Regions from separate parts of the Streptomyces sp. NPDC004610 genome, predicted to be linked through region 1. Evidence: riboswitches for the same ligand, from Rfam matches in the RefSeq annotation. Region 1 holds a riboswitch; each other region holds the start of a gene.

Evidence for each region. Region 1 has a riboswitch for cobalamin ahead of ABZX40_RS22630 (energy-coupling factor ABC transporter permease). Riboswitches for the same ligand answer to the same signal wherever they lie in the genome.
Region 2: another riboswitch for cobalamin. It lies ahead of ABZX40_RS20145 (ABC transporter substrate-binding protein); the one in region 1 lies ahead of ABZX40_RS22630 (energy-coupling factor ABC transporter permease).
Region 3: another riboswitch for cobalamin. It lies ahead of cobN (cobaltochelatase subunit CobN); the one in region 1 lies ahead of ABZX40_RS22630 (energy-coupling factor ABC transporter permease).

The regions. Positions count from the first base shown of each region.
Region 1 is NZ_JBEXLA010000020.1:95,265-99,898, reverse strand. Features, by position in the region: gene ABZX40_RS22650 (methylmalonyl-CoA mutase subunit beta) at 1-417, opposite strand, end outside; gene ABZX40_RS22645 (ATP-binding cassette domain-containing protein) at 953-1,852, opposite strand; gene cbiQ (cobalt ECF transporter T component CbiQ) at 1,849-2,607, opposite strand; gene ABZX40_RS22635 (energy-coupling factor ABC transporter substrate-binding protein) at 2,614-2,967, opposite strand; gene ABZX40_RS22630 (energy-coupling factor ABC transporter permease) at 2,964-3,656, opposite strand; cobalamin riboswitch at 3,686-3,871, opposite strand; gene ABZX40_RS22625 (DUF4142 domain-containing protein) at 3,964-4,634, opposite strand, start outside.
Region 2 is NZ_JBEXLA010000017.1:8,436-13,069, reverse strand. Features, by position in the region: gene ABZX40_RS20155 (ABC transporter ATP-binding protein) at 1-6, opposite strand, end outside; gene ABZX40_RS20150 (iron ABC transporter permease) at 3-1,079, opposite strand; gene ABZX40_RS20145 (ABC transporter substrate-binding protein) at 1,082-2,140, opposite strand; cobalamin riboswitch at 2,188-2,337, opposite strand; gene ABZX40_RS20140 (class I SAM-dependent methyltransferase) at 2,408-3,157, opposite strand; gene ABZX40_RS20135 (MFS transporter) at 3,154-4,368, opposite strand; gene ABZX40_RS20130 (ATP-grasp domain-containing protein) at 4,361-4,634, opposite strand, start outside.
Region 3 is NZ_JBEXLA010000035.1:107,926-112,559, reverse strand. Features, by position in the region: gene cobN (cobaltochelatase subunit CobN) at 1-2,699, opposite strand, end outside; cobalamin riboswitch at 2,732-2,887, opposite strand; gene ABZX40_RS32015 (cobalamin biosynthesis protein CobG) at 2,956-4,470, shown strand; gene ABZX40_RS32010 (precorrin-8X methylmutase) at 4,508-4,634, shown strand, end outside.

The DNA of each region.
Region 1 (4,634 bases):
ATACACACCCTCCAGCACACCGGCCAGCGCGGAGACCGGGATCCCAAGGTCACCGGCCACCAGCCACAGCGAGGTGACCCCGTTCTCCAGATCGGCGAGCACGGCCGCGTTGTCCGCCGCCGCGTGCCGCTGCCGTACGTCCCACCCGCCGGATGTGCCACCGGCGGGCGTACCGCCCCGTATGAACGGGGCGAAACCGGGCAGCCCGGGGTCGGGCGCGCTGTCGCGCGCGGTGTAGAGGGGACGAGTGCAGAGCCCGTCCTCCAGCAGCGTGGACAGGGCGTCCTCCGCCGCGGCTCCCGAGACTTCCTTGCCCGACTTGCGCAGGACACCCGCCACCAGGCGCTGCCACTGCTCATGCGTCGCTTCCGGGAACTCGGCGGCCAGGGAGAGCCCGTCGTCAGGCAGGACCGTCATGGCTCGGATGCTAGGCCAGAACGCCGAACGAGCAGCAGTGGGCGCGGCTGTGACCTTCTTCTCCTAGGGGGTGTGACGAGGCGCTCTAGGGGTGCGACGGGGTGTTTCAAGGGGTGCGGCGGGGGTGTTCTGAGGGGCGCGGCGGGGGTGTTCCAAGGGGTGCGGCGGGGTGTTCTGAGGGGTGCGGCGAGGCGCTCCAAGAGGTGCGGCGAGGCGCGCTTCAGGGGGTGCGATGAGGCGTTCCGGGGGTGGCACGACTGACTGTCTTCGGGTGGCGTCACGGCCGCCGGTCCCTCCGCCGTCCCGGCCGCCGGTTCCTCTGCCTTCACCGTCGCCAGTTACTGCGCCGCCACCGCCGCTGGTCCCTCTGCCGTCGCCCCCGCCGGTCCCTCTGCCGTCAGCCCCGCCGGTTCCTCTGCTGGTCGCCCCGGCCGGGCCGGGCGGGGTGCGGCCCGGCCGGGGCACGGCGACCGCCGTCACCTCCGCCAGTCCCTCCGCCGCCCCCCGCCAGTCCCTCCGCCATCACCCCCGCCAATTACTCCGCCCCCACCCCCGCCACCGCCGCCAGCTCCTCCGCCGTCAGTGGCCCCCGTTCCCCCTCGCCCAGCAGGCCCCTGGCCCGCAGCAGCCGGGTCGCCGCCACTCCCCAGGGCAGGCGCAGTCCGGCCGCCGTCAGCAGGTCCGTCCGGGTGAGGGCGGTCGCCGCCGGGCCGGTGTGGACCCCGTCGGGGGTGAGGAGCGCCGCGTCGTCCGCCCAGCGCAGGGCGAGATCGACATCGTGCGTCGCCATGACCACCGTCGTGCCTCCGCCCCGCAGCCCGGCCAGGGTCTCCAGCAGGCGTTCCTGCCCGTCCGGGTCGAGCCCGGCGGTCGGCTCGTCCAGGATCAGCACCCGGGGCCGCATCGCGACCGCGCCCGCGATGGCGGTCCGTTTGCGCTGGCCGTAGGAGAGCAGATGGGTCGGCCGGTCGGCCAGCGCGGCGATGTCCAGCGCCGCCAGCGCCTCCGCGACCCGGGCCCGCACCTCCCCGTCCGGCAGCCCGAGGTTCAGCGGCCCGAACGACACGTCCTGCCCGACCGACGCCGCGAACAGCTGGTCGTCCGGATCCTGCACCACCAGTTGCACGGTGGTCCGCAGCCGGGTCAGCCCCGCCCGGTCGTACGACACCGCCCGCCCCTCGACCGTGAGCGTCCCGGACGCCGGTCGCAGCCCGCCGCTCAGCAGCCGCATCAGCGTGGTCTTGCCGCTGCCGTTGCGCCCGAGCAGCGCCAGCGCCCGTCCCTCGGCGACGGCGAAGTCCAACCCGCTGAGCACCGGGGGCCCGTCCTCGTAGGCGAAACCGGCCCCCCGCAGGGCGACCAAAGGCACGGAAGGCGAAGGTGCCGGGGAGTCCGTGGGCTCCGGCCGGTCCGGCGGGGGTGGGGGCACGTTCATCTCAGGGCCCTTTCGAGAACGAGGGTCAGCGCGGCCAGCGCCACCAGCAGCGCCGCGCTCACCGCGGTGAAACGGACGGACACCCGGGTCTCTGGGACCAGGACCCGCAGGGTGCCGTCGTAGCCGCGCCCGGCCAGCCCGGCCTGGAGACGGGCCGCCCGGTCGAAGGCCCGGACGAACGCGGTCGCCCCCAGCCCGGCCAGCGACCGCCACCGCGCCGCCCGGGTGGTGTGCCCGAGCCGCGCGCCCTGCGCGTCCCGGATCCGCCGCACCGAGTCCAGCAGCAGAAAACTCATCCGGTACGTCACCAGCGCCACATCCACCACCGGCGCCGGTACCCCGGCCCGCACCAGCCGGGGCAGCAGATCCGACATCGGCGTGGTGAACGCGAACAGCAGCACCCCCAGCGAGGCCGCCGAGGTCCGCAGCAGCAGTTCGGCGGCGCGCACCGGCCCGCCCTCGGCGAGCCCGACGAACCCGCCGGTTCCTTCGGACCCGCCCACCCGCACCAGCAGCGGCAGCGCGCCCGTGACGCAGAACCCCAGCGGCACCCGGTAGGCCCGCCACAGCCGGCGCCCCGGCACCCCGGCCGGGCCCAGCAGCACCACCAGCGCGGTGAGCAGCACCAGCACGGCACCGGGCCACGGCGGCAGCGAGATCGCCAGCGCGGTCAGCCCGAAACCGAGCACGGCCTTGTCGACGGGATGACGGCGGCGCCAGCGACTGCCGTGCGCCGCCGCGTCGATCGGCAGCACCCGCCCTCAGCCCCGCGCGGCGGGATCACCCGAAGGGGCGGCCGGCGTCGGCGCCGCCGCCCGCTCCTCCCCCTGCCGCCGTCCGCGCCGCAGCCCGAAGTAGTACGCGAGCACCCCCGCGCCGATCGCGGCCTGCACCGCGAACAGCGCCGACTCGATCTCCCCGGACGGCGGTTCGTACAGCGGCGAGAACCAGGGCTCGTAGTCCGGCTCGATCTCGGTGATCGCCGTCTCGGCCTCGGCGTCCGCCCCGGCGAACGGCTCCTCCTTGTGGTCGCCGAGCCCGAGCGCCAGCGGCAGCACGGCGAGCGCGGCCACCGCGAGCAGCAACAGCAGATTGATCCTCGTGTTCCGCTTCACCGCGCCACCGCCTGTGCCTTGGAGGTACGGGCGACCAGCACACCCAGCCGGGTCAGCTCACCGCTGCTGGACTGCACCAGCAGCCGCATCACCAGCACCGTGAGCAGTCCCTCGCTCACCGCGAGGGGGATCTGGGTGACGGCGAAGATGGACCCGAACGTGCCGAGCGCGCCCAGGAATCCGCTGCCCGGGTCGGGGAAGGCCAGCGCGAGCTGCACGCTGGTCACGCAGTAGGTGGACAGATCGGCGACGAACGCGCCGCAGAACACCGCGGCCATCAGCGGTGCCCCGGAGCGGCGGAGCAGCCGGTAGACGGCGTATCCGGCCCAGGGTCCGACGATCGCCATGGAGAAGACGTTGGCGCCCAGCGTGGTGAGCCCGCCATGGGCCAGCAGCAGCGCCTGGAACAGCAGGGTGATGGTGCCCAGCACCGCCATGACCGGCGGCCGGAACAGGATGGCGCCGAGACCGGTGCCGGTCGGATGGGAGCAGCTCCCGGTGACCGACGGCAGTTTCAGCGCGGACAGGACGAAGGTGAAGGCCCCGGACGCCCCGAGCAGCAGGGTGCTCTCGGGATGCTCCTTGACCTCACGGGTGAGTGATCTCACTCCGTGGATGACGAACGGCGCCGACGCGACACTCCAGGCGATCGCGTGCGCCGGGGGCAGAAAACCCTCGGCTATGTGCATGGCTCAGCAGACCCTCTCCAGCACCTCGTGGATGGACGACGCGCCTTGGCCGGTCTCCTGGCTGACGGGTACCACCGCCCGTGCTCCGCCTTCCCGGGTCCCGAGGGACCCAGTGGCTGCCCGTGAGGGCCGGAGCAGGACTTCCCGATCACAGTGGCGAGGGCCGCACCGGTTCCGCACCGGATTTCCCGTTCACCAAGGCGAGGTGACAGTAGTGCGCGGACCCGACCATGACAAGCGGGTCCGGAACGGGTCGTGAGCGGGCCCGGAGCGAGGGTTTGGGGGCCCGGAACGCGGGGTTCGCGGGTCAGCCCACCTGGCCGCCCCCCGTCGCCGCCGAAGGACTGGGTGCCGGGTTCGCGGTGTTGATCCCGAGATCGGGGCGCGGTGTGAGAACCACCACGGGCGCCCCGGGCTGCGGGGGCGGCGGGGTCAGCTGGTCCTTGGGCAGCTTGGGCGGGACGGTCTGCTGGAAGTTGACCTGGTCGTGGTTGACCAGCCCGGTCTTCTCCAGCACGGTGATGTGGTCCAGGACGGTGTCGTTGGCGAGGTCGGCGAGCTGGCGGACCAGGGTGTTGCGGGTGTTGGCCCGGGTCTTGGCGACGACGGGGAAGATCTGGCCATGGGTGACCCGCATGATCTGCACGGCCGTGGAGTCGAAGGACCTGCCCTGCTCGGCGGCGACTGTCGCCACGAACTGCTGCTGCTGCGGGCTCGCCTGGTTGGGCAGGGTGATGTTCAGCTCGGGGGCGATCCGGCGGCACAGCTCGTCCAGCCCCGCGTGCCCCACGATCAGATGCTTGCCCGCCTCCTTCATCTCCGCCGTCGTCCCCCGCTCCATGGCCAGTTCGCCCAGCGGGTACTCCCACAGCCCGGCCGCCCTGACCTTCACCACGAAGTCCCGGTCCGCCTCGGTGAGCGGCCCCCACCGGGTGTTGGCGATGATCCGGTTCTGGTCCTCGGCGGTGGTCTCCACCC
Region 2 (4,634 bases), on a different contig from region 1:
GCTCATGCCCCTCCTCGATCCGTACCGCGCCGGGCGTCCCGGCGCATCAACCACAGGAAGAACGGTCCGCCGCACAACGCCGTGAGCACCCCGACCGGGATCTCCAGCGGCGCGGCCACCGTCCGGGCGGCCACATCGGCCCAGACCAGGAACACCGCCCCGCCCAGCGCGGCCGTCGGCAGCACCCGGCGGTGGTCGCCGCCCACCAGCAGCCGCACCACATGCGGCAGCATCAGCCCGACGAAGCCGATCGGCCCGGCCGCCGCCACCAGCACCCCCGTGACCAGCGACAGCAGCACGAACATCCGGGCCCGGAACCGGGCCACGTCCAGCCCCATCGTGGTCGCCGCCTCCTCACCCGCCAGCAGCAGATTCAGATTCCGGGCCTGCACCAGCAGCACCCCGACCCCGGTGGCGAGCGCGGCCACCGGCAGCCACAGCGTGCCCCAGCTGACCCCGCCGAGCCCGCCCAGCGTCCAGGCCAGCACCTCGCGTGCCTGGTTGCCCCGGTCGGCGGTGAGCAGCAGCAGATTCATCGCCGCGGTGAGCACCGCCGCGATCGCCACCCCGGCCAGCACCAGCCGTACGGAGGTGATCCGGCCGCCGGTGCGGGCGGTGGCGTACACCAGCATCAGTGAGCCCAGGGCGCCCGCGAAGGCCGCCACCGAGAGCGACACCGGCCCCAGCACGGTCAGCCCGAACACGATCACCACGACCGCCCCGAGCGACGCCCCGGAGGACACCCCGAGGAGATAGGGCTCGGCCAGCGGATTGCGCAGCAGGGCCTGCATCGCCGTCCCCACCACCGCGAGCCCGGCACCGGCCACCGCGCCCAGCAGCACCCGCGGCGCGCGCACGTCCAGCACGATGGTCTCCCGGGCCCCGGACCAGTCCGGCTCGACCCAGCCCGCGCCCAGCGCGTGGGTGACGATCCCCCACACCTGCCCCGGCGGCACCGGCACCGAGCCGATGGCCAGCGCCGCCGTCATGGAGGCCAGCAGCAGGAGGGTGAGGATGAGCAGCGTCCCGGTGAGCGTCAGCCGCCGCCCCACCGCCCCGGCCCGGTCGGCGACGGGCAGCGTCACTCGAAGCGCTCCGGGTGCAGCGCGGGCGCCAGGTCCTCGACGGCGTACGCCGACCGGATACCGACCAGGGCCGCCGTCAGCGGCAGTACCGTGAACCGCTCGTTCTTGATGGCCGGTACGTCCGCGAGGGCGGGCTGCGCGAGCAGGAACTCCTTCTTCCGTTCGACGCTGCCCGCCCCGGCGTAGTCGTAGATGGCGATGACCTCGGGCTTGCGCTCGACGACCTGCTCCCAGGAGACGTCCCCGAAGACCTCGTCCAGGTCGGCGAAGACGTTCTCGCCGCCCGCCAGCCGGATCAGCTCGCTGCCCAGCCCCTTGCCGCCCGCCGTGAACGCGGACTTGTCGCCGCTGTCGTAGACGAACACCGGCACCGGGTCCGCGCCCTCGACGGCGGCGGACGCCTTCTCCACCCGGTCCTCAAGGTCGGCGACCAGGTCGTCCGCCCGCTGCGGCACCCCGAAGATGTCGCCGACGGTGCGGATCTCGTCGTAGGTGTCCTTCATGGTCACCGACTGGTTCTCGGCGCAGTACTCGCGGTTGAGGTAGGTGTCGATGCCCGTGTCGGTGAACGCCTTGCGGGAGCGGCCCTCGTTGTCGGCGAAGGCGCTGCCGTAGCCGCCGTAGACCAGATCGGGTTCGGCCTCCAGGATCGTCTCGAACGACGGTTCCTTCTCGGCCAGTTCCGGGATCGCCTCGAAATCGGCCTCCAGTTCGGGCAGTACCGCCGAGTCGGGGAACGCGGTGCCGACCATGCGGTCCTTCAGGCCCAGCGCGAGCATCAGCTCCGCCGGGTGCTGGTGGATGGTGACGACCCGCTCGGGCGGGGCGTCGTAGGTCGTGCTCACCCCGCAGTTCTCGACGGTGAGGGGGAACCCGGCGGCCTTCGTGCCCGACGGTTTCGGGTCGTCGGCTGCCGGGTCGTCCGAGGCGCCGCAGCCGGCGGCGAGCAGCATCGCCGACAGGGCGAGCGCCGTGACCCGTACGGCACGGGCGGGCACATGGGCAGGCACCCGGGCAGGGGTGGACAGCGGGGGACGGGACAGGCCGTCGTACACGGTGAAGCCTCCTGGGGAGTCCGCGCTCCTCGGAACGGGCCCGCGACAGGCCAGTGTCCTGACTCCCGGATCGACGTTCTCCCCCCGCCTTCCCGCGCCGCGCGCAGTGGCATGCAGAAGGGTGCACTCCCCGGTCACAGTGGCGGGACCGTGCCGGACTCGCACCGGCTTCCTGATTCCCGTCGCGGTGTTGACCTCGTGATCCTACGTTCCGTCCGGTCCTGGTCAAAGGTCGGGGATGTCACACCCCGGGCTCCGGCGGACCCCTTACGCCTCGCGGACCGCCCGCAGCACCAGCCGCTCCGCGTTCTCGTCGTAGGGGCGGCCGTCGAAGCCGCCGAAGATCTCCACCCGGCCGAACCCGGCCTCCTCGGCCATCCGCCGCAGCTCCACCGCGCTGTAGACGAACCACACCAGGGTGGCCCGGGTCACCCGGTCGCCCCGCACCAGCACCCAGTCGCTGCGCAGCCGCGCCCAGTCGTCCAGCACGGTATCCGTCTGCACCATCAGATCCTCCCCGCGCCGCACCACCTTCGGCGGGGTCACCCGGCGGGCCAGCAGTTCCTTGCCCGCGAGATCCAGCACCAGCGTGCCGCCCGGCACGAGGCAGTCGTACATGGTCCGCAGCACCCGCGCGTTGTCCGCCGGGTCCTCGAAGTAGCCGAACGAGGTGAACAGATTGAGGACGATGTCGAAGGCGCCGGGCGCGCTGTAGGCGCGGGCGTCGGCGCGGACATGGGTGACCTCGGCGCCCGACCCGGCCGCGTGCTTGTGGGCCCGCTCCAGCAGGGGCGCGCTGCGGTCCACCCCGGTGACGATGTGGCCGCGCAGGGCCAGCGGCACGGTGAACACCCCCGGACCGCAGCACAGGTCCAGGACCCGGGAGGCCGCCGGGAAGGCCAGCAGGGGTGAGCCGCCGACGAGTTCGGCGGCCTGGGTGTGGCGCTGCTCGGAGAAGAGGAAGTCATGGAACTCGGTCCAGAAGTCGTCGTCCTGGAACCCGCCGGTCTCGGTCATGAGGGCTCGGTCTCCTTCGTCGTGGAGGGGATCACCGCGGCGGGCCGGGGGCCGCGGCGCAGGGTCAGCAGCAGCGGGGGCAGCAGCAGGCACTGGGCGGCGGCCAGCAGCCAGAAGGCGCCGGTGTTCCCGGCCTGTGCGCCGAGCCCGTAGAGCTGGCCGCCCAGGATGCCGCTGGCGCAGGCGCCGAGTCCCGCCGCCAGCCGCTGCTGGCCGAAGACCACCGCGTCGGAGCGGGGGCTGCGGGCCAGTGCCTCCAGGTCGTTCTTGAGGAACAGCACGATGTCGCCCAGCGTGATCAGCGCCCCGCCCGCCAGCAGTGCCGGACGGCTCCCGACGGCCAGCACCGCCAGCCCGCCCGCCAGCCCCGCGAACCCGACCGCGAGGGCGAGCGCGTACGGCATCCGGCGGATCAGGCCCGACGCGAGCGGCTGGACGACGATCACCAGGGCGAAGCACAGCAGCAGCACCAGGCTGTAGAACGCGCTGGAGGCCCGCTCGACCGCGTACACCGCCAGGAAGTGCTGGAAGTGGAAGTAGAGGTAGAAGGCGAGGAGGTTGGCGGCGAAGGGCAGGGCCGCCACCCCGGTCAGCAGCCCGCCGGGGGCACCGCCCGTATGCCCCTCGCCGACCGCCGGGAGCCGGGCGTGCCCGACGGTGACCAGCGCGAACAGCGCGGTCACCGCGACGAACAGCCAGCCCGGCGACGACAGCACGAACGGCCCGGCGATGAGCGGACCGACCGCCATCCCGGCGTTGAGCGCCGCGTTGCCCGCCGACAGGAACGCCGGCCGGCGCTCCTCGGCCACCCCGTGCACCAGATAGGCCTTGTTCGCCGGCAGATACAGCGCCGCCCCGCAGCACGTCAGGATCAGCGCCGGGACCGCCAGCGGCGGCCAGCGCAGCGCCGCCAGCATGCCCAGGAACCCGGCCGTGCGGATCACCAGCGCCCACAGCATCGTGCGGCGCAGCCCGATCCGGTCGGCCAGCGCCCCGCCCGCGATCCCGCCGGAGAACTGCACCAGCGACGCCGCCGCGAGCACCACCCCGACCGTGCCGAGCCCCATCCCGAGCCGCTCGTGCAGGAACACCGACATGAACGGCAGCACCATGAAACTGCCGAGCGGGATCAGGAACGAGCTGAGCAGCAGAAAGCGCAGCGGCCCGGTGAGGGTGGCGAGCCACCGCCCGCCGGGGACCGCTTCACCCATCCGACGGCCGTTCGCGGAACGGCTCGGTGAGCACCCGCACCCCGTTCGCGGCGGCCACCGCCCGGTGGGTGGCCAGCTCGGCCGTCTCCGCCTCCGCGTACACGATCCCGGCGTAGCCCCGGCTGTCCGCCAGATGCTCCACCCGGTCACCGACCGCCTTCACCGGATACCAGGCGGGCGACCCCGGCAGCTCCGCCAGCCGCTCCAGACCGGACACCCCGCTGAACACCCCCGGCGCCGCCGGATAGCCCAGCACGAACGCGACC
Region 3 (4,634 bases), on a different contig from region 1:
TCGATGCGGGGGCGGCCGAGTTCGGCGGCCGGGATGGGTTCCAGGCCGGTGACGCGGCGGGACGCCTCGTCCCAGAGGGGGCGGATGCCGAGCAGGGCGAGGGCCTCGGCGACATCGTCGCCCGCGGTGCGCATCGCGCTGGTGCCCCACAGGGACAGACCGACGGAGGTGGGCCAGTCGCCCTGGTCGGTGCGGTAGCGCTCCAGGAGGGAGTCGGCGAGGGCCTGCCCGGTCTCCCAGGCGAGGCGGGAGGGGATGGCCTTGGGGTCGACGGAGTAGAAGTTGCGGCCGGTCGGCAGGACGTTGACCAGGCCGCGCAGCGGGGAGCCGGAGGGGCCCGCGGGGACGAAGCCGCCGTTCAGGGCGTGGACGGTGTGGTCGAGTTCGGCGGTGGTGGCGGCCAGGCGCGGGACGACCTCGCGGGCGGCGAAGTCCAGGACGGCGGCGACCTGCTCGCCGTGTTCGGCGGGGACGGCGGCCGGGTCCCAGCCGACGTCGTCCATGGCCTGGACGAGGGCGCGGGCGCGGGCCTCGGCGTCGTCGGCGGTGGTGCGGGTGGCGGCGGACTCGTCCAGGCCGAGGGCCTCGCGCAGTCCGGGCAGGGCGGTGGCGCCGCCCCAGATCTGCCGGGCGCGCAGGATGGCGAGGACGAGGTCGACGCGGGCGGTGCCGGTGGGCGGGGCTCCGAGGATGTGCAGACCGTCGCGGATCTGGGCGTCCTTGACCTCGCAGAGCCAGCCGTCGACATGGAGGAGGAAGTCGTCGAAGCCGTCGTCGTCGGGGCGGTCGTCGAGACCGAGGTCGTGGTCGAGGCGGGCGGCCTGGATGAGGGTCCAGATCTGGGCGCGGATCGCGGGGAGCTTCGCCGGGTCCATGGCGGAGATCTGCGCGTACTCGTCCAGGAGCTGTTCCAGGCGGGCGATGTCGCCGTAGGACTCGGCGCGGGCCATGGGCGGGACGAGATGGTCGACCAGGGTGGCGTGGACGCGGCGCTTGGCCTGGGTGCCCTCGCCGGGGTCGTTGACGAGGAACGGGTAGACGAGCGGGAGGTCGCCGAGGGCGGCGTCGGGCCCGCAGGCGGCGGACAGGCCCGCGTTCTTGCCGGGCAGCCACTCCAGGTTGCCGTGCTTGCCGAGGTGGACCATCGCGTCCGCGCCGAAGCCGCCGTCGGCGACGGGGGCGGCGATCCAGCGGTAGGCGGCGAGGTAGTGGTGGGAGGGCGGCAGATCGGGGTCGTGGTAGAGGGCGATGGGGTTCTCGCCGAAGCCGCGCGGCGGCTGGATGAGGATCAGGAGATTGCCGTAGCGCAGCGCCGCGAGGACGATGTCGCCGTCCCCGCCCCGGCTGCGGTCCACGAACAGCTCGCCCGGCGGCGGGCCCCAGTGCTCCTCGACCGCGTCCCGCAACTCCTGCGGCAGGGTGGCGTACCAGCGGCGGTAGTCGGCGGCGGGCACCCGCACCGGGTTGCGGGCGAGCTGCTCCTCGGTGAGCCAGTCCTGGTCGTGGCCGCCCGCGTCGATCAGCGCGCGGATCAGCTCGTCGCCGTCGCCCGAGGCGAGACCCGGGACGGGCGTATCACCGAAGTCGTAGCCCTCCTCCCGCAGCCGTCGCAGCAGGGCGACGGCGCTGGCGGGGGTGTCCAGGCCGACCGCGTTGCCGATCCGGGAGTGCTTGGTCGGGTAGGCGGACAGCACCAGGGCGAGGCGCTTGGCTCCGGCCGGGATGTGGCGCAGCCGGGCGTGGCGTACGGCGATCCCGGCGACGCGGGCGGCCCGCTCGGGGTCGGCGACATAGGCGGGCAGGCCGTCGGCGTCGATCTCCTTGAAGGAGAACGGCACGGTGATCAGCCGCCCGTCGAACTCGGGTACGGCGATCTGGCTGGCGGCGTCGAGCGGGGAGACGCCCTCGTCGTTGCCGGCCCAGGCCGCGCGCGAGCCGGTCAGGCACAGCGCCTGGAGGATCGGTACGTCCAGGGCGGTGAGCGCGCCGGCGTCCCAGGACTCGTCGTCGCCGCCCGCGGACGCCTCGGCGGGCCGGGTGCCGCCCGCCGCGAGGACCGTCGTCACGATCGCGTCGGCCGCCCGCAGTTCCTCGATCAGCTCTGCTTCGGGGGCGCGCAGGGACGCCACGTACAGGGGCAGGGGGCGGCCCCCGGCGTCCTCGACGGCCGTGCAGAGGGCGTCCACGAAGGCGGTGTTGCCGCTCATGTGGTGGGCTCGGTAGTAGAGGACGGCGACGGTCGGGGCGTCGGCCGCGGGCACCCGGGCGGCGCGTTCCAGGGGACCCCAGGAGGGGGCGGATGCCGGGGCCTCGAAACCGTGGCCGGTGAGGAGCACCGTGTCGGACAGGAAGCGCGCGAGCTGCTCCAGATTGGCGGGGCCGCCGTGCGCCAGATAGGCGTGCGCCTCGGCGGCGATCCCCACGGGCACCGTGGAGGCGGCCATGAGTTGCGCGTCCGGGGCCTGTTCCCCGGTGAGGACGACGACCGGACGGCCGTCCGCGAGCAGGGTCGCCAGCCCGTCCTCCCAGGCCCGCAACCCGCCCAGCAGCCGTACGACGACCAGTTCGGCGTCGTCGAGAAGCGCGGGCAGATCGTCCAGCGGGAGCCGGGAGGGGTTGGCGAAGCGGTACGGGACCGGGCCGGTCGCCGCGCGGGCGCTGAGCAGGTCGGTGTCGGACGTCGACAGCAGAAGGATCATGCGGCGTCGGCCTTCCTCGGGGTGTCCGCGCCCCGGGCGGTGTCGGACGGCGGGAGTTCCTGACTCGCCCGGCCAAGTGGCCGGACTCACAGTGGCGGGACCGCGCCGGAGTCGCACCGGGCTTCCTCCCCTGGTCGCCGTCATGGCGATGGTGTGGATCTGATGATCCACCGAGGAGCATAGTAAGCAGCCCAGTAAGGGGCGGGAAGCGCGGGCGGGCGATACCGCCGGAATGACGATAGGTATGCTCGCCGCCATGTCCACGGCTACCTCCCGCCCATCTCCCCAGGCCACAGCGGCGCGGGAGCGCGGCGACGCCTGTCCGGGGGCCCTGCGGCTGCACCCGGCGGACGACGGGGCGCTCGCCCGGGTACGGATTCCCGGGGGTGTGCTCACCCTCCCGCAGGCCGAGGCCCTCGCCGACGCGGCCCGGCGACTGGGCGACGGGGATCTCCATCTGACCTCGCGCGGCAATGTGCAGCTGCGCGGACTGGCCGAGGGGTGCGGGGCGGAACTGGCCGCGCTGCTGGACGCGGCCGGACTGCTGCCGTCGTCCGCGCACGAGCGGGTGCGCAATGTCGTCGCCTCCCCGCTGTCCGGCCTCGACGGGCGCGGGTGCGGTGAGGTGCGGCCCTGGCTCACCGCCCTGGACGGGGAGTTGTGCGCGAGCGGGCCCGCCCGGGAGCTGTCGGGACGGTTCCTGTTCGCGCTGGACGACGGGCGCGGGGATGTGGCCGGGCTGGGCGCGGATGTAACGCTGCGGGCGGCGGCGGACGGGGGCGCGGTGCTGTGGGCGGGGCCGCTGGACGAGGAACGGTATGTCGCTGAACGGGTGTGGGTGGCCTGGCAGGACGCGCCGAGGGCGGCACGGGTGGCTGCGGAGGCGTTCGTGGGGGTTGGCCGGGGTGGGGGCGGGGTTGGTGGGGACGGGGTTGGTGGATTCAGTGGGGACGGCGGCGGGTTCAGTAGGGCCGGGGGCGGCGGGGGCGGGGGCGGCCGGGACGCCGGCGGCGGGTTCGGGCCGGACGGGGGCGGGTCCCGCCGGGACGGCCGCGGCGCTCCGGTGTGGCGGGTGGCCGAGCTGGGGGACGCGCGTGGTGCGCTGAACCGGGCGATACGGGCCCGGCTCGCGGACGCCGGGATCGGCTTCCGGGCCGCCCACGGGGAGCCCGTCGCCACGCCGGACAGCGCGGGGCCGCCGCCCGGAATCGCCGGGTCCGCCCTGTCCGTCCATGTCCCGCTGGGCCGGATCACGCCCTCGCAGTGGCGGGCGCTCATCGGTACGGCGGGGGCCGGGGAGCTGCGGCTGACACCGTGGCGCGGGGTGATCGTCCCCACGGCGGAGACGGCGTGGTCGGACAGAGCGACGCGCACGGGGACGGAACGGGGCGCCGACTTCGCAGTCGCGTCGGCCCGGCTCTCCGCCACCGGCCTGGTCACCGCGCCCGGTTCGCCCTGGTCCCGGGTCGGCGCCTGTGTCGGACGGCCCGGCTGCGCCAGGTCCCGGGCCGATGTCCGGGCGGACGCGGAACGGGCCCTCGCCGGGGCGGCCCACGCCCCGCTGCCGGTGTACTGGTCGGGCTGCGAACGCCGCTGCGGACATCCGGCGGGCGACCACATCGACGTGGTGGCGACCGCCCCGGACGGCCACGGCCGGGGCGACGGCCAGAGCTATGACGTGTCCGTGGTCACCGGCGGCCACCGGGCGCCGCCCGTCCGGGCGACCGGCCCCACCGACCTCACCACCGCCCTCACGGCCCTCGCCCACTGAGCGCCGTACGACCATCGAGAGCAGCGAGAACACCATCGTGAGCACGCACGACCACGGCCATCCGCCCGCCTACGCGTACGAGAAGGACGGCGCGGCCATCTACCGCCAGTCCTTCGCCACCATCCGCGCGGAGGCCGATCTGACGGGACTGCCCGCCGACGTCG